Regions from separate parts of the Paraburkholderia sp. GAS333 genome, predicted to be linked through region 2. Evidence: riboswitches for the same ligand, from Rfam matches in the RefSeq annotation. Region 2 holds a riboswitch; the other holds the start of a gene.
The links. Region 2 has a riboswitch for cobalamin ahead of ABH945_RS14305 (TonB-dependent receptor domain-containing protein). Riboswitches for the same ligand answer to the same signal wherever they lie in the genome.
Positions count from the first base shown of each region.

Region 1: another riboswitch for cobalamin. It lies ahead of cobA (uroporphyrinogen-III C-methyltransferase); the one in region 2 lies ahead of ABH945_RS14305 (TonB-dependent receptor domain-containing protein).

Region 1 is NZ_JBNDKS010000009.1:182,839-191,577, reverse strand. Features, by position in the region: gene cobN (cobaltochelatase subunit CobN) at 1-2,918, opposite strand, end outside; gene cobW (cobalamin biosynthesis protein CobW) at 2,925-4,031, opposite strand; cobalamin riboswitch at 4,235-4,513, opposite strand; cobalamin riboswitch at 4,605-4,847, shown strand; gene cobA (uroporphyrinogen-III C-methyltransferase) at 5,121-5,885, shown strand; gene ABH945_RS32485 (cobalamin biosynthesis protein) at 5,882-6,322, shown strand; gene cobO (cob(I)yrinic acid a,c-diamide adenosyltransferase) at 6,319-6,921, shown strand; gene ABH945_RS32475 (cobyrinate a,c-diamide synthase) at 6,925-8,250, shown strand; gene bluB (5,6-dimethylbenzimidazole synthase) at 8,234-8,739, shown strand, end outside.
Region 2 is NZ_JBNDKS010000002.1:1,148,089-1,156,827, forward strand. Features, by position in the region: gene lgt (prolipoprotein diacylglyceryl transferase) at 1-11, shown strand, start outside; gene ABH945_RS14280 (SIMPL domain-containing protein) at 124-855, opposite strand; gene ABH945_RS14285 (EVE domain-containing protein) at 1,047-1,505, opposite strand; RNA gene ssrS (6S RNA) at 1,636-1,817, opposite strand; gene ABH945_RS14295 (cell division protein ZapA) at 1,913-2,227, opposite strand; gene ABH945_RS14300 (ATPase) at 2,224-2,580, opposite strand; cobalamin riboswitch at 2,787-3,043, shown strand; gene ABH945_RS14305 (TonB-dependent receptor domain-containing protein) at 3,135-5,090, shown strand; gene ABH945_RS14310 (FecCD family ABC transporter permease) at 5,118-6,179, shown strand; gene ABH945_RS14315 (ABC transporter ATP-binding protein) at 6,179-7,018, shown strand; gene cobT (nicotinate-nucleotide--dimethylbenzimidazole phosphoribosyltransferase) at 7,053-8,114, shown strand; gene ABH945_RS14325 (adenosylcobinamide-GDP ribazoletransferase) at 8,162-8,739, shown strand, end outside.

The DNA of each region.
Region 1 (8,739 bases), on a different contig from region 2:
AAGCCCGACACACGCAACGTGACGTCGATACGCGGCCGGTCGAATGCTTCGATCGGCATGATTTCGAAATCGGTCACGCGATGGCTGCCGGGCGCCCATTTTGGCCGCACGCCCAACAGCGCGAGCGCCTGCGCGATGTCATCGCCGCCGGTTCGCATCGTGGCCGTGCCCCAGACCGAGAGTCCAATGGCACGCGGGTAATCGCCCTTTTCCTGCAGATGCCGCTCGATCAACTGTTGCGCGGATTTCAAGCCGAGCGACCACGCGGCTTGCGTGGGCACGGCGCGGGTGTCGACGGAATAGAAGTTGCGGCCGGTGGGCAGCACGTCGGGGCGTCCGCGCGACGGCGAACCACTCGGCCCCGGCGGCACGAAACGTCCTTCGAGACCGCGCTTCAGATGCGTCATTTCCTGCGGACCGCAGGCGTCCAGACGCGGCAAAACGTCATTGCGCAAGCGCCCGATCACCTGCGCGGCACGCGGCAAGCTTTCGAGCGAAGCGTCGGAAGCTAAAGGCTCGACTTCACCGCAAACACCGCGCAACAACTCTGCTGCGAGCAATTCCAGACGCTCTCGCGTATCGCCGCAATGACGCCACGGCGCATCGCTGACCTGCTGCAACACCTCGGGACGCGGCCCTTCCCAGGCCGCCGCCCAATCCACCGACAACGGATCGAACAGGTGATCCATCCGCAGATCGCAAGCAAGCGCGTCGATCAGTCCGGCCTTCGCGCCCTGTCCGTCACCAACCGGGAAACGCCCCAGCGCCAGCAGCGTATCGCGCCGCTGCACGCCGTCCGGCGATTGCCCGAACGTGTGCAGACCATCGCGAATCTGCGCTTCCTTCAACTCGCACAGCCACGCATCGACGCGCGTGAGCAACGCGTCTTCGTCGTCCTGTCCGCTCGGCGCGGCGAGACTCAGTTCCTCGTGCAGCTTATGTTCGACGATGGTCGCGAGAATCGTGCGCCGCAACAGCTTCGAGCGGCGCGGATCGACCATTAGCGCGTCGTAGTATTCGTCGACCTGCCGCTCCAGATCCTGCAGCGGCCCATAACTTTCAGCGCGCGTGAGCGGCGGCATCAGGTGATCGACGATGACCGCCTGCGCGCGCCGTTTGGCCTGGCTGCCCTCGCCCGGATCGTTGACGATGAACGGATACAGATGCGGCATCGGCCCGAGAATCAGGTCGGGCCAGCACGTATCGCTCAACGCGACGCTCTTGCCCGGCAGCCATTCGAGGTTGCCGTGCTTGCCGACATGCACGACCGCGTCGATCCCGAACTGATGACGCAGCCAGAAATAGAACGCCAGATAGGAATGCGGCGGCACGAGTTCGGCGTCGTGATAGCTCGCGTAATCGCCCTGTTCGCGCGAACGCGACGGCTGGATGCCGACAAACACATGCCCGCAACGCCAGCCCGCGATCATGAAGCGGCCGCGCCGCAGCGTCGGGTCCTGCTCGGGGGTACCCCAGCGCGCGTTCAACGCTTGCCGCGTCTCAGCGGGCAGCGCGTTGAAATGCGTCAGATAGTCGTCGAGCGCGAGGCTTTGCAACGCGGGACGCAGATCGCGGACCACCGGATCGTTGGTCACGCCTTCCGTCAGCTTCTTGAGCAGTGCGTCGCCGTTCGCGGGCAGATCGTCCGAACTGGCGAGACGGTAGCCCTCATCGCCCAGCATCGACAGGATGCCGACCACCGAAGCCGGCGTATCGAGTCCCACGCCATTGCCGATGCGCCCTTCGCTCATCGGATAATTGGCGAGGATCAGCGCGAGTTTCTTGTCCGCGTTATCGAGCGTACGCAGACGGCACCAGCGACGGCTCAACTCAGCGAGAAAGCTCACGCGTTCGAGATCCGGCTGATAGCGGACCACGTCGACCTGCGTATGCGGACACCGATAAGCAAGCCCCTTGAAGCTGATCGCGCGCGTGATGATGCGGCCGTCCACTTCGGGCAGCGCGATATGCATCGCGATATCGCGCGAATTGAGACCCTGGTTGTCCTTGACCCAGTCGTCGCGATTGCCGCCGCTCAGGATCACCTGGAACACCGGCGCATCGCCCGCGAGCGCGAGCGGCTCGGGGTCGTCGATCGCACTCGCCGCGAACGCGGTCGTATTCAATACGAGCGAAACGTCGTGCTGCGCGCATAACGACTGCACGACGTCGCGGCTCATCGCGTCTTTCAGCGACGTAATCGCGAGCGGCAGCGGATTCAGACCTTGCCCTTCGAGCGCGTCGATCAGCGCATCGAACACGGCCGTGTTGGCCGCCTGCAGATGCGCCTTGTAGAACAGAATCGCCGCGACCGGCGCATTCGGCTGCCAGCGCGCCTGCCAGTCGGCAACGGTCGGCGTGTCGTGCTCCGGGTGATACAACGCCGCCGCCGGCAGCGCGCGCGGCGGTGCAGGTTCGTGTCCCCAGCCAAAATTCCGGAAAGCGATACAACGCAAAAACGCCTCGGCATTTTGCGGACCGCCTTCCCGCAGATAACGCCACAACTGATGGCACAGATCGGCATCCGCCGTGCTGCGCGCGAGCAGATTTGGGTCTTCCTGCAAATCGCCGGAAAACATCGCGAGCGTTTGGCCGTTGCGCTCCGCGAGCGCGACCACCTGTTCGATGCCGTACGGCCAGTACGCCTCGCCGCCGAGATGGTCGACCACCACCACCCGCGCATGCTGCAACACGTCTTCGATATAAAAATCGACCGACGCCGGTTGCCGCAAATAGGTGACGTTCGCGAGCCGGATGCTCGGAAAGCCGTCACCCAAACGTGGAAACACGCTCGCCAGCAGCGACAGCGTGGTGTCGGCGGAACTGAGCACCACGATATCGGCGGGCTGCTGATCGATACGGATCACGCCCTGGGTATCGTCGACAAAACCGCCCGGCGTGGTGCGCAGCAGATGCATGAGCGCTTACGCCTGGTTCGCTGCAGCGGCGGGCGCCGCATTCGACGCCACCACGCCGAGCGCGGCGTCGAACGCGCGTTGCAGCGCAGGCTGATCGAGGTCCTCGCCGATCAGCACGAAGCGGCTCTGATTGCCCTCGCCCGCCTGCCAGCGTCGATCGAAATAGCTGTCGAAGCGACGGCCCACGCCCTGAATCACCAGACGCATCGGCGCACCCGGCAACGCGGCAAAACCCTTCACGCGATAAATCGTGTTCGCCTCGACCAGCTTCTGCAACGCGGCGATCACCGCTTCGCGCGACGGCGCATCCGCCTGCACGACCACCGAATCGAATTCGTCGTGGTGATGATCGGCGTCGTCGGCGGAACCGTGGTGATCGTGGCGCAAGTGGATCGTTTCCTCCGATGCCGCTTCGAGACCGAGCAGCGTGTGCAGATCCAGTTCGCCGCGTTGCGCGCGCACGATCTTCACCTGCGGCGGAATTTCCTCGCGAATCACCGCTTCGACCGCGCTTTGCTGCGCGTCGTCGAGCAGATCGGTCTTGTTCAGAATCACCAGATCGGCCGCCGACAACTGGTCTTCGAACAACTCGTGCAGCGGCGATTCGTGATCGAGATTCGGATCAGCTTTGCGCTGCGCATCGACGGCGACGGGGTTTTCGGCGAACTGGCCGCTTGCCGCAGCCGGGCCGTCCACCACCGTGACGACCGCGTCGACCGTGAAACTGTTCTTGATTTGCGGCCAGTTGAACGCCTGCACGAGCGGTTTCGGCAACGCGAGGCCGGAGGTTTCGATCAGCACGTGATCGATCTGGCCGCGCCGCTCGACGAGCTTTTCCATCACCGGAAAAAACTCTTCCTGCACGGTGCAGCACAGGCAGCCGTTCGCGAGTTCGTACAGTTGCCCTTCGGTTTCGACGCCGTTTTCATCGCAGCCGATCCCGCACCCCTTCAGGATTTCCCCGTCGATACCGAGTTCGCCGAACTCGTTGACGATCACCGCGATGCGCTTGCCGCCCGCATGCTGAAGGATGTGCCGCAGCAACGTGGTTTTGCCGCTGCCGAGAAAGCCCGTGACGATGGTGACGGGAATCTTGCGCATTTGAGTTTGCATCGTGAGGTCCATCCGTAGGGGTTGCACGTGCGCCGGCGCGTCGGTTCGTCTGTCTGCATCGGCATGGCCGGGCGCAAGCTGAAAGCTGAAGCGCGACGGGCCACGACAATATAAACACGGGGACGAACGACGGCGTTGCCGCGACAACAGAAAAACAGAAAGCGGGAATGAGGTCATGAACGCGCCGTCGCATCCCCGCGACGGGTGTCCTGCTTGATCTGGCCGGTATCCGGGCTGGCGAAAGCGCCGCTTCCCCTTCCCGGACGAGTGATTTCTCGCCCAGTGGTGATATGCCGACGCGGCCTTGCGCGTGGACATCGAAGCCGGCTCCGCGGTGTCGCGCATGAAGCCGACACCACTTTTCGCTTACCGTTGCGGGGGCAGCACAGGTTGACCCGATCCAGAGAAGGTGGGCACCCTGTTTCCCGTTTAACTGCATGCGCACGAGAGCGCACACGAGCACCAAAGTGCGTGCGAGTTTAGGCGCGCAAGACGCCGCAGTCAAGGCGCCGGAAGCTGCGGCAAAGCCGCCCGCATCAGCCGGAAACGCTTAGCGGGCGGGGCGTCCTGTGCTATCGTATGCGCGCGTTTGGTGCCCGCACATGCGTTCGCGTGTGCAGTTAAACGGGAAACAGGCAGCGCGTTCGTGCGCTCAACCTGTGCTGTCCCCGCAACGGTAAGCGACCTGCTGCGCCAGATTCACTTCTGCTGCGCCGCGCATGCGTTTTTTCGATGCCACTGTCCCGTGAATCGGGGCGGGAAGGCAAAGCGCATGAGGCCGCCAGCCCGGATACCGGCCAGACGCGGAGGCGGCGAATCTCGACGAATCTCGACGAATCTCGAATTTCTCGCCGCCGGCCGCTGGAATCCGCGAGGGACGGATGTGAAGGCGTTAAAGCATGGCGTAGCCGTATTCCGTTCGCGTGTTTGTCGAAAACAGCGTGACGGGTCGCGTTGTTCGCCATGCCTGAATCCGTTGTCGCATCACATGATTTCACTGTCCGCTGTCCGGCGTTCTGCCGCTTTCCGTTCCCGATCCGTTTCGGCCGCTTCGTCCGTTATGACATGGCGTGCGCCATGCACGCCGCGATGACGCGCGCGTGGTTGATCGGCGCGGGTCCCGGCGACGTCGAACTGATGACGCTCAAGGCGACCCGCGCGCTCGCCCAGGCCGATGTGGTGCTGGTCGACGATCTGGTGAATCCCGACGTGCTGCAATTCGCCCGCGCGGATGCGCTGGTCGTCTACGTCGGCAAACGCGGCGGTCATCCGTCGACGCCGCAGGCGGGAATCGTCGCGCAGATGCTCGAACACGCGCGAGCCGGGCGCAGCGTCGCGCGGCTGAAAGGCGGCGATCCGTTCGTGTTCGGCCGCGGCGGCGAAGAGCGCCAGGCGTTGCTGGCCGCGGGCGTCGACGTGGAAGTGATCAACGGCATTACAGCGGGGATCGCGGCGCCTGCGGCGATCGGCATTCCGGTCACGCATCGCGATTACACGCAGGGCGTGGTGTTTGTCACCGGACACGGCGCGGGCAGCGGCGAGCCGGATTGGGCCGCGCTCGCCGCCACCCGCATGACGCTCGTGATTTACATGGGCATGCGTCGTTTGAGCGACATTACCGGCGCGTTACTCGCGGCGGGCCTGTCCGCCGATACGCCGTGCGCCGCGATCGAATCGGCGACGCGGCCCGAGCAGCGCCACGCACTCGCGCCGCTCGGCGGGTTTGCGGACACAGTCGCGCGTGCGGGGCTCGGGTCGCCTGCGATCGTGGTGATCGGCGGCGTGGCCTCGCTGGCTGACGGCGTGCTGTCGACAGCCGCCGCGACGACGGCAAACGGAGCCAACGTCAAATGAAAACAATCAGCGTCGGCATTGGATGCCGCTCACAAAGTTCGGCTGAACAGATCGAAGCGGCGGTACGTCAGGCGATAGGCCCGCTCGACTTCGAGCAGATCAACACAATCGCGTCAATCGACATCAAAGCCGACGAACCCGGTTTACGCGAGTTCTGCGCGCGCCACGGCCTGCCGCTGAGATTGTTCAGCCGCGAGCAGATTGCCGCATTGCCGGTCGAAAGCCCTTCGGCGGCCGCACGCGAGCATGTCGGCGTGGACGGCGTCTGCGAGCCGTGCGCGTTGCTCGCCGCACAATCGCCGGAAGCTACCGCTTGTCTCGTCGTCCGTAAAACGGTTTATGACGGCGTGACCGTGGCTGTCGCGGCGTCGAATCCAGGCGTCGACAGGAAGCCGGTTCAAACTCACACTCGATATACCCAACAGGACCTCCCATGAAAACGGATCCCGAATCGCATCAACGCATGACCGAGCGCCGGCGCGAAGGCCATGAGAAGAAACAGGCCGGCGCGACCGTCGAAAAAGGTCTGCTGATCGTCAACACCGGCACCGGCAAGGGCAAAACCACGGCCGCGTTCGGCATGGCCGTGCGGGTGCTGGGACACGGCATGCGTCTCGGCGTCGTGCAGTTCATCAAGGGCGCGCTGCATACGTCCGAGCGCGATTTTCTCGGCGCGATCGCGAACTGCGATTTCGTCACGATGGGCGACGGCTACACCTGGAACACGCAGAACCGCGACGCCGACATCGCCACCGCCCGCAAAGGCTGGGACGAAGCGCGCCGGATGATCGAAAGCGGCGACTATCAGATGGTGATCCTCGACGAGCTGAACACGGTGCTCAAGTACGAATACCTGCCGCTCGACGAAGTGCTCGCCGTGCTGAACGCGCGCGCCGACATGCTGCACGTGGTGGTGACCGGCCGTCACGCGCCCGACGCGCTGATCGAAGCCGCCGACCTCGTCACCGAAATGCGCATCGTCAAGCATCCGTACCGCGAGCAAGGCGTGAAAGCGCAGCGCGGCGTGGAGTTCTGAGCGATGTCCGCGTCGCCCGGCGGCACACGCTCCACGGCGTGCCCTGCGTTGTTCATCAGCGCGCCCGCGTCGGGGCAAGGCAAGACTACGATCACCGCGGGGCTCGCGCGCTACCACGCGCGGCAAGGGCGACGCGTGCGGGTCTTCAAGACCGGCCCGGATTTTCTCGATCCGATGATCCTTGCGCGCGCGAGCGGCGCGCCGGTGCTGTCGCTCGATCTGTGGATGGTCGGTGAAGCCGGCTGCCGCGCGCTGCTCGCGCAGGCAGCGGCCGAAACCGATCTGATCCTGATCGAAGGCGTGATGGGGTTGTTCGACGGCACGCCGAACAGCGCCGATCTCGCCACGACATTCGGCGTGCCCGTGCTGACGGTGATTTCGGCGAAGGCGATGGCGCAGACCTTCGGCGCGGTCGCGTTCGGTCTCGCGCGATTCAGGCCCGAGGTGCCGTTTCACGGCGTGCTGGCGAATCGTGTCGGTTCCGCGCGGCATGCGCAGATGCTCCAGGAAGCGTTGCCGCCTGGCTTGCACTGGTGCGGCCACATCGCAGCCAGCGACGAAATCGCGTTGCCCGATCGCCACCTCGGACTGCATCAGGCCGCCGAGATCGACGACCTCGACGCGCGTCTGGACCGTGCCGCCGATACGCTCGCGCAAACCGCACTGACCGCCCTGCCGCCAGCCGTCGATTTCGGCGCACACATGCCCGAGGTATTGCCGCGCCTGCTGGACGGCAAGCGGATCGCCGTCGCCCGCGACGCCGCGTTCTCGTTCATCTATCCGGCGAATCTGGCGTTGCTGGAAACGCTGGGCGCGCAGGTCGACTACTTTTCGCCGCTCGCCGACGAACCGCTGCCCGCCGACACGCACGCGCTGTATCTGCCCGGCGGCTACCCGGAATTGCACGCGCAAACACTGGCGGCCAATCTGCGCAGCGCCACGTCGATCCGAAGCCACGCGGCGTCAGGCAAACCGGTCGTCGCCGAATGTGGCGGCATGCTCTACCTGCTCGACCAACTGACCGACGCACAAGGCGTCAGCACGCCGATGCTCGGCCTGCTGCCCGGTCACGCGACGATGCAGAAGCGCTTCGCCGCGCTCGGCATGCAGCAGATCGACAGCCTTCATGGACCGCTGACCGGTCACACGTTTCACTACTCGAAGCTGAACACGCCGCTCGTCCCGCTGCGCTCGGCCACCCGGCCACACGGCGATGCACCCGGCGAGGCCGTGTATCGCGCGGGATCGATCGTGGCGACCTATATGCATGCTTACTGGCCCTCCAACCCGGCCTTCACGGCCGCCCTGTTCCATGGCGAAGCCTTTTAACGACTCCGAGCGCGACGCCGTTTATCGCGCGATTTACGAACGCCGCGACATGCGCCATTTTGTCCGCGATCCGGTCGATCCCGCCGTGCTGCAGCGCCTGCTCGACGCGGCGCATCACGCGCCGAGCGTGGGCTTCATGCAGCCGTGGCGGATCATGCGCATCACCGATGCCGGGTTGCGCACGGCTCTTCACGCGACAGTCGAAAGCGAACGGATCGCCACCGCCGACGCGCTCGGCAAGCGTCGCGAAGAGTTCATGAAGCTGAAAGTGGAAGGCATGCTGGAATGTGCCGAAGTGCTGGTGATGGCGCTGATGGACGGACGCGAGCGGCACATTTTCGGCCGCCGGACATTGCCGGAGATGGATCTGGCGTCGGTCGCGTGCGCGATCCAGAACATGTGGCTGGCCGCGCGCGCGGAAGGCCTGGGGATGGGCTGGGTGTCGCTATTCGACGTCGACAGCGTGCGCAAACTTCTGCACATGCCGGA
Region 2 (8,739 bases):
GCGCAAGCTGATCTGATTTGATCTGATCGCTACGGGTTGCCGTAGCGCATGGTTAATGACAAACGCCACGGCATGCCGTGGCGTTTGTCATTTCAACCGGACTATCGAGCGCGATACAGCGCGTTACTTCATCTGCACCGAGCCCGACACGTTGACCGTTACTGTCGACGTACCGCCTTCGAGCGGCATCGGCGCCGCGGCCTTCGCGTCTGCGCCCATAGCGCGCGCGCTCATCATCATCATGGGACGCGGCATCACGCCGCCATGATTGACGCTGACCTCGCGGATCGAATATCCACTGAACCCAAACGCCTGTGCCGACGATGCGGCCTGCTCGCGGAACGACCTGATCGCCTCGCCCGTGAGCTTCTGCTCGGCGGCGCGTTGCGCTTCCGGCGACAGCGAGAACTGCACGTTGCCGACCTGCATGATCGATGCCATTTGCCCCGCGAGTTTTGACGCCGCCGCGAAGTCGTGCGATTCGAGCACGACCTCCGTGCGGCCGCGCCATGCAGAAATGCGTCCATCACGATCGGTGGACGGGAAGATCGAGAACGAACCGGTGTGAGCCGTCACACCGCTCACGCCGCGCGCTTTCTGCAGTGCCGAATCGGCACGCTGATTCAGCGTGGACGTGAGCGCCGACGGATCGCTCGCTTCCTGCTCGTAAAACAGCGTGATATCGACTACGTCCTGCTGAATTTCCGCGCTAGCTTGTGCATTCAGCGACAGCACGCCCGAAGGCTGAGCTTGCATGACGCCTTGCGCGCGCGCGAGGGTCGGGGTCAGCGTAAGCGCGACGGGTGCGGAGCAGATAAGCGCGAGTGCGACTGCCCGTGCGGTGTTTTTTGTCATTGCTCGACTCCTTGCTTGAACAGGTTGATGCACGATTGGCACGAACGGCGTGCGACAAATGGCACGCTGTTTGCCAGTCCCTCTGTGCGTCCGTTAGGCGCTTGTAACCTGAGCTTGGTTCCCTGATCTCACTTTGCTTTAATCGTCGCGACCCGGTTTTACATCGACGTCGAACAGGCTTCACGCGAGTCTTAAACAAGCCGCTTCGTGATGAAGCGCCACTCGGCTTCGGTCACCGGCGTGATCGACAAACGGTTGCCCTTGGCGAGCACGCGCATGTCCTGCAATTCTTCGTGCTCGCGCAAAGTTGCGAGCGGAATCAGCGGAATTTTCTTTTTGAATACGACGTCGACGAGCAGCCAGCGCGGCGTTTCCTGCGACGACTTTTCGTCGTAGTACGGGCTCTTCCTGTCGAATTGTGTCGGGTCCGGGTAGGCAGTGGACGAGACCTCCGCGAGCCCCGCGATACCGGGTTGAGGACAGCTCGAGTGATAGAACAGCACGCCGTCGCCGACCTGCATCATGTCGCGCATGAAATTGCGCGCCTGATAGTTGCGCACGCCGGTCCACGGTAACGTGTGGCGCGGTGCGTTGGCGAGATGGTCGATGCTTGCTTCGTCCGGTTCGGACTTCATTAGCCAGTAGCGCATGAATCGAATTGAACGTGGTTGACGTTAAGGGCTTGACGGCACGAACGAAAAACGCGAACGGAGAAAACGTACGTGAAACCGGAGCCCAAAGAAAAACGGCATCGAACCGAAGTCCGATGCCGTTCTAGATAAGGTCCCCGCCTTAGCCGCTAGGCCGGCATCCTGAACCGGGGGTTCAGAATTGGTCGCAGTTAGCAACACTTCGGGTACATCAGACAGAGTGACGCGCACACCCGTGCTACAAATTTCCGCAACCGTGCACATGGCATTGGTTCAAGGAATATATGACCTTGGCGAACCAGGCAGGGAAGCTAAACGGATGAAGCTTAAACGATTGAACTCAAACGTTTGCCGAGATTGACTCACCTTCGTTTGAATCCGCAGTGGATCTCAGGACCGACTGCTACTTACTGCATGTTGTACTGCTGAATCACAGTACCCAGTTGTTCGTTCATTTGATGCATTGTACGCCGGATTTCCTCTGCAGGAAATGCTTCTCCGTGTCTAACGCTCGATTGGAGCCTAAGCAGTTCCGATGCCAGCGACAGCGCAGCCATGACGGCAATGCGATCCGTGCCGCGCACGTTGCTGTTATTGCGGATCTTCGACATTTCGGCGTCGACGCGAGCAACCGCTTCAAGCAGTGCGCCTTCCGTTTCCGGCGAGCACGCGAGGCGATAGGGCACGTCGAGAATCGATACTTCGATCTGCTTGGTGGTCATGCATTTTCTCCGTGGCGGGTCACTTCGCTCTCCGCTTCGACAGCGTGCTGAGCAGGCTCGAGCAGATCGAGCTGGTTATCCGGCTCGCTGTTCGCGCGGGCCCGCGGCAGTTTCTCGAGAATTGCATTCAGGCGCACCTGAGCGTCGTCGATTTTCGCGGACAGCGCATCGCGTTCGGCCTGCAATGCGTCGCGCTCTTCGCGCAACAGTGCAAGTTCCGTGCGCGTAGCTTCTGCTTCGGCGCGTGATTGGGCGAGCTGATCTTCGAGCGCGATTCGCGCTTCATTGTGGCGTTGGCTGATCGCGATCAGCTTGCCGATATTCTGTGAAAGTGATTCGAGTTCGGTGAGCATGTGCTGCGTCCTCTAAAGACATTGCATTTTAGCGCGGAATATCGCAGGTTCCGACAATTGTCTCGTTTCGAGACGTAACAACATTGCTTTATGCAGGCTTTTATCGACCTTATGATGAAAAACACCTCGCCGGTCGGACAATATTCTGCATTTAACAGAACGGCTTGCGATGGTGCAACCGTTCTTGACGCACTTCGAGGCCGCTCCTAAACTTGCCGCACTCTGGTGCCCGCGCGCTTTTCAACAGTGCGTAGTTAAACGGGAAGCAGGGCGCATGTTCCGTGAACCGGAACGCGCTAACCTGCGCTGCCCCCGCAACGGTAAGCGGCCGCATTCGTCATGCAGGTCGATCCTGATCGCGTGTTTGAAGCTCAACATGTGAGTGTGCCACTGCGCGTTACGCGTGGGAAGGTGGGATCGATGTGTCGCCAGCCCGGATACCGGCCAGAGGGAGAGGCACGTCCCCCGCGAAAATGTTAAATACGGGGGTGCCTCGTTACGCATCGGCCTGCGGGGAAGCGGGCCGCGCACGCTATCCACAGGAATGCCATCCCATGTTGTCCCCCATCGCTCGCGCGGTGCTGCTCGCATTTGCGAGCCTGCCGCTCGTCGTGCATGCGCAGAGTGCTGCATCGCCATCTTCGTCCGCGTCCGCTTCAGATGCTGCAGATTCTGCTGCCGCTACCACGTCTGAATCGGCGTCGTCATCATCGTCATCGGGCGATGTGTCCGCTGCAGATGATTCGTCCACGCTACTGTCGCCCGTCGTCGTGACCGCGGGGCGCACGCCGCAACCGCTCGCGGACACGATTCCGCAGACCACGTTATTCGATCAGCAGGATCTCACCGACACCACCGCCACCGACTTGCCCGGTCTGCTGCAACTCGCGCCCGGCGCGCAAATCTCGCGGACAGGTGGCCCTGGTTCGACGGCGAGCCTGTTCTTGCGCGGCGCGTCGTCGACGCAATCGCTGTTGCTGATCGACGGCGTGCGGGTCGATTCCGTGAGCCTCGGTTCGGCGCAAATCTCGCAGATCCCGCTCGATCAGATCGACCGCGTCGAAGTCGTGAACGGCAACGTGTCCGCGTTATACGGCTCGGGTGCGATCGGCGGGGTGGTGCAGGTGTTCACGAAAGACGGCGGCGATCATCCGCCTCGCTTCAATTTTTCGGTGGGCTACGGCAGCTATCACACGCAGACCCAGCAGATGGGTGTGAACGGCGCACTCGACAAAGACGGCAACACGACCTTCAGCATCTCGCTCGCGCGCTCGAAAGACGACGGCTTTTCGTCGCTCAATCCCGCCCAGGCGTCGGGCGCGAATCCGAATGCGAACGGCTATCTGAACGAGAGCATCTCGGCTTCGTTGCGTCACAAGTTCAACGACCAATGGGACGCGGGCGTCACGTTCTTCCAGTCGAACGGCAACAACAGTTACGACAACGCGTACGGCGAGCCGACCGATCTGAACAATCTGTACAGCAAGGTGCGCCAGGCGTCGGTGTTCGCGAACGGCAAGCTGACCGACTGGTGGACCACGCATTTCATCGTGTCCGAAGGCGACGACCGCAGTGTGTCGAACACCAACGGCATCTATAACGGCCGCTTCGACACCGACAATCGTCAGTACACGTGGCAGAACGATTTTGCATTGGCCGCTCAACAGAAACTGCAGGTCGGCTACGAACATCTCGATCAGACGCTCGAATCGGACACCTTTGCCGCGCCCGAGCGTCACGTCGATTCGGGTTTCGTCGGCTATACGGGACGCTTCGGGCGCAACCAGATTCAGGCGAACGTACGGCACGACCAGTATTCCGATTTCGGCGGAGCGAACAGTTACTATCTCGGCTACGGTTTCGACATCACCGGGAACTGGAAGGCAACCGCAAGCTATTCGGATTCGTTCCGCGCCCCGAGTTTCGACGATCTGTACTATCCGTACAGCGGCAATCCGTCGATCAAACCGGAGCGCAGTCATTCGATCGAAGCCGCGTTGCAGTACGCGTCGAATGCGCTTGGCGTGATGCGCCTGAGCGCATTCCAGACCCGCTATTCGAATCTGATCGACTATCCCGAAGTGTCGCCCGGCATCTATCTGGCCGAGAATGTCGGCCGTGCGAAGGTGCAGGGGCTCGAAGGCTCGTGGAGCGGACATGTCGGCAAGACGGACGTGCGTGCCTCGTTGACGCTGCAAAATCCCGTCGACCTCGACAACGATGTCGACCTCGTGCGGCGCGCGCGGCGCTTCGGCTCGCTGGCGGTGAATCGCAGCATTGCAGGGTGGCGCGTGGGTGGCGAATGGATCGTGAGCGGCGCGCGTAGCGACAGCAGCGGCAATCTGGGCGGCTATGGCATCGTCAATCTGTCGGCGCGCTACAACATCACGAAAGCGTGGTACGTCACCGCGCAAATCGACAATCTGTTGAACAAGGACTATGAAACGGCCTACTCGTATAACTCGCCGCGACGCGGTGCGTATGTCACGATCGGTTGGCAGCAGCAGTGACGCGCGCGCTGCGTTGAGATCACGCGGATGAATCGTCCTCCGGTTTCGATGCCCGCTGCCGCGCGCGTGATGAGCGCGAAGCGCGCGGCAGCGATATGGCTCGTGCTCGCCTGCGTCGCGCTGGCGGTGCTGCTCGCGTCGCTCGCGTTGGGCAGCGTGTCGCTCGCACCGGGACGCGTGTTGACGGCGTTGCTGCCGTCGCATGCGTTCACGGCGTCGCCGGTCGAATCGGGCGACCTTGCTGGCGAGATCGTCCGCACGCTGCGTTTACCGCGCGCGCTGGCCGGTTTTGCGTGCGGCGCATTGCTCGCATTGGCGGGCGCGTTGTTGCAGGTGCTGTTGCGCAACCCGTTGGCCGAGCCGTACATATTGGGCGTATCGGGCGGCGCGGCGACCTTTGCGCTGCTCGCGATGATCGCCGGTTGCGCATGGTGGATCGTCGACGCCGGTGCATTCGCCGGCGCGTTCGTGTCGATTTTGCTGGTGCTCGGTCTCGCTCGCCGCGAGTTGTGGCGCGGCGAACCGCAAGACACGTCGCCGCGTTTGCTGCTGACTGGCGCGGTGATCGCGGCTGGGTGGGGCGCGCTGATCACGCTGCTGCTCAACCTCGCACCCGACAGCCGTCTGCGCGGCATGCTGTTCTGGCTGACCGGCGACCTCAACGGCGGCGCGATGCCGTGGACCGCGCTCGTGGCGCTGGTCATCGCGCTGCTGGCCATCGTGCCGGTCGCGCCGCGTCTGAATGTTCTGTTGCGCGGCGATGCCGCCGCGCAAGCGCTCGGCGTCGCGGTGATGCCGCTGCGTTTGCGCGTGTATCTGGTGGCGTCGCTCGCGGCGGCCGCGGCAGTGACGACCGCGGGCACCATCGGCTTCGTCGGACTCGTGGTGCCGCATATGCTGCGACTCGCGTTCGGCAACGATCAGCGCATGTTGTTGCCGGCCGCAGCGCTCGGCGGCGGCGTCGCGGTGATGGGCGCGGACCTGATCGCGCGCACGGTGATCGCGCCCGCGCAATTGCCGGTCGGCGTGATTACGTCGATCGTCGGTGTACCCATTTTTCTGTGGATGCTGTTGCGCAGGCGCCGATGATGCAAGCTCGCTATAACCCTCAGCAACACGCGCTCAGTGCGCAAGGCGTAACCTTGCGCGCCGGTTCGCGCACCTTGCTCGACGCGTTCACGCACACGTTTTATCCCGGCGAAATCTGGTGTGTCGCGGGACCGAACGGCGCGGGCAAGACGACGTTGTTGTCGACGCTCGCGGGTTTGCGGCAGGCGTCGGCGGGACAGGTCGAACTGGACGGCATACGTTTGCGCGACTGGCAGCCGCTGCCGCTTGCGCAGCGGCGCGCATTGATGCCTCAAAGCGCACCCGACGCATTCAGCGCGAGTGTGCTCGACATCGTCACACTGAACCGCTTCCCGCATCTGAACGGCTGGGGTTGGGAGCGTGACGCCGATCGCGATGCGGCGCATGCTGCGCTCGATCTGCTGGGGTTGGCCGCGTTCGCCGCGCGCGACGTGCTTTCTTTGTCAGGCGGCGAGCGTCAACGGGTGGCGCTCGCGGCGGTGTTATGTCAGGACGCGCCGTTGTTACTGCTCGACGAACCGCTGTCGCATCTCGATCTGCATCATCAGATCGACTGCCTGGAAGCGCTGACGGCGTGGGCGCGCGAACCGCGTCGTACCGTGATGTTTTCTTGTCACGATCTGAATCTCGCGCGCCGTTTCGCGACGCATGCGCTGCTGCTCGATGGAGAAGGGCGCGCATTTGCCGGACCGGTGCATGACGTGCTCACGCCCGAATTGACCAGCCGTGCATTCGGCTATCCGCTGATCCTGATTCGCGACGGTGAGCACGAGGCGCTGATTCCCGCGCCGCGTGTTCGTCACGAATCGAATGCCGCTAATGACACAGCAGCAAATTAACCGTTTCATCCAAAACATACTTCAGAAGACGCTTATGACTTCCTTGCCACGCCCGACCGGTTTGCCCGAAGTCCCGCCGCTCGATCAAACGTTGCGCGCCGAGTTGCAGCACATCATCGATACCAAGACGAAGCCGCCGGGCAGTCTCGGCCGGCTTGAGGCGCTTGCCCGTCAGATGGGCCTGATCCAGCGCACCACGCATCCCACGGTGCAGCGTCCCGCGATGATCGTCTTCGCGGGCGATCACGGCATTGCTGCCGAAGGCGTGAGCCCGTATCCGCAAGCAGTCACCGCGCAGATGGCGGCGAACTTTCTCGCGGGCGGGGCGGCGATCAATGCGTTGAGCCGCGTCGCAGGAATCGAACTCGAAGTGGTCAACGCGGGCATTGCCACGCCGTTGCCGTCGACGAACGGACTTGTCGACATTCCGATTGCGGGCGGCACGCGCAACTTCGCGCGCGAACCCGCGATGACCGACGCGCAGGCGCTCGCGGCGATGCAGGCGGGCGCTGAGCGGGTACGGCACCACGCGGCGCTCGGCACCAACGTGATCGGTTTCGGCGAGATGGGCATCGCGAACACGTCGGCGGCTGCGTGTCTGATGAGCCGTTTGTGCAACGTGCCGGTCGACGAGTGCGTCGGTCGCGGCACGGGTCTCGACAACGCGGGCCTCGCGAAGAAGCGCAACGTGCTGGCGGCGGCGCTCGCGCGCCACATCAGCGTGACGAATCCGCTGGAGGTGCTGGCCACGTTCGGCGGCTTCGAAATCGCGATGATGGCGGGCGCGTACCTCGCTGCCGCCGAAGCGCGTATGACGATTCTGGTCGACGGTTTCATCGCGACTTCCGCGTTGCTGGTCGCCGATGCGCTTGCGCCGAACCTGCGTGAATACTGCGTGTTCGCGCATGCGTCGAACGAGGCGGGACACCGCCGCATGCTCGATCATTTAGGCGCGCAGCCGCTGTTGTCGCTCGATCTGCGTCTCGGTGAAGGTACCGGCGCGGCGCTCGCGGTGCCGCTGTTGCGCGCGGCGACGGCGTTCATCAACGAGATGGCGAGCTTCGATTCGGCCGGTGTCGAAAATCGCGACGCGTGAGTTGATCCAACGAATCGAACAGATATTGCCCTGCTCATGAATCTGCTATGAACCCGCTCGCGGAATTGCGCTACTTCTTCACGGCGCTCGGCTATTTCACGCGAGTGCCCGTGCCGCGCTGGGTCGGTTTCGAGCCGCATTATCTGAATGCGGCCGCGCGCTATTTTCCATTTGTCGGTGTATTGATCGGCGGGTTGAGCGCGCTGGTTTATCTGGCTGCGCTGCATGTGTTTCCGGCGGCCGTCGCGGTGCTGCTGTCGATGGCCGCGTCGCTGCTGGTGACGGGCGCGTTTCACGAAGACGGTCTCGCCGATTGTGTCGATGCGTTCGGTGGCGCCTATACGCGCGAAGACGTGTTGCGAATCATGCATGATTCGCGCATCGGTGCTTTCGGCGCCATCGCGCTAATCGTCGCGCTCGCGTTGAAGTGGCAGACGCTCGCGGTGTTGCCGCCGTGGCGCGCGGCAAGTCTGATGATTGCCGCGCATGCTGCGAGCCGCACTGTTGCAATCAGCTATCTGGCCACACTCGACTACGTGCGCGCCGAAGGCAAGGCGAAACCGGTGGCGCAGCGTTTGAGCGGCCCCGCTTTGCTGTGCGCGGCGGTGTTCGGTTTGCCGTGGCT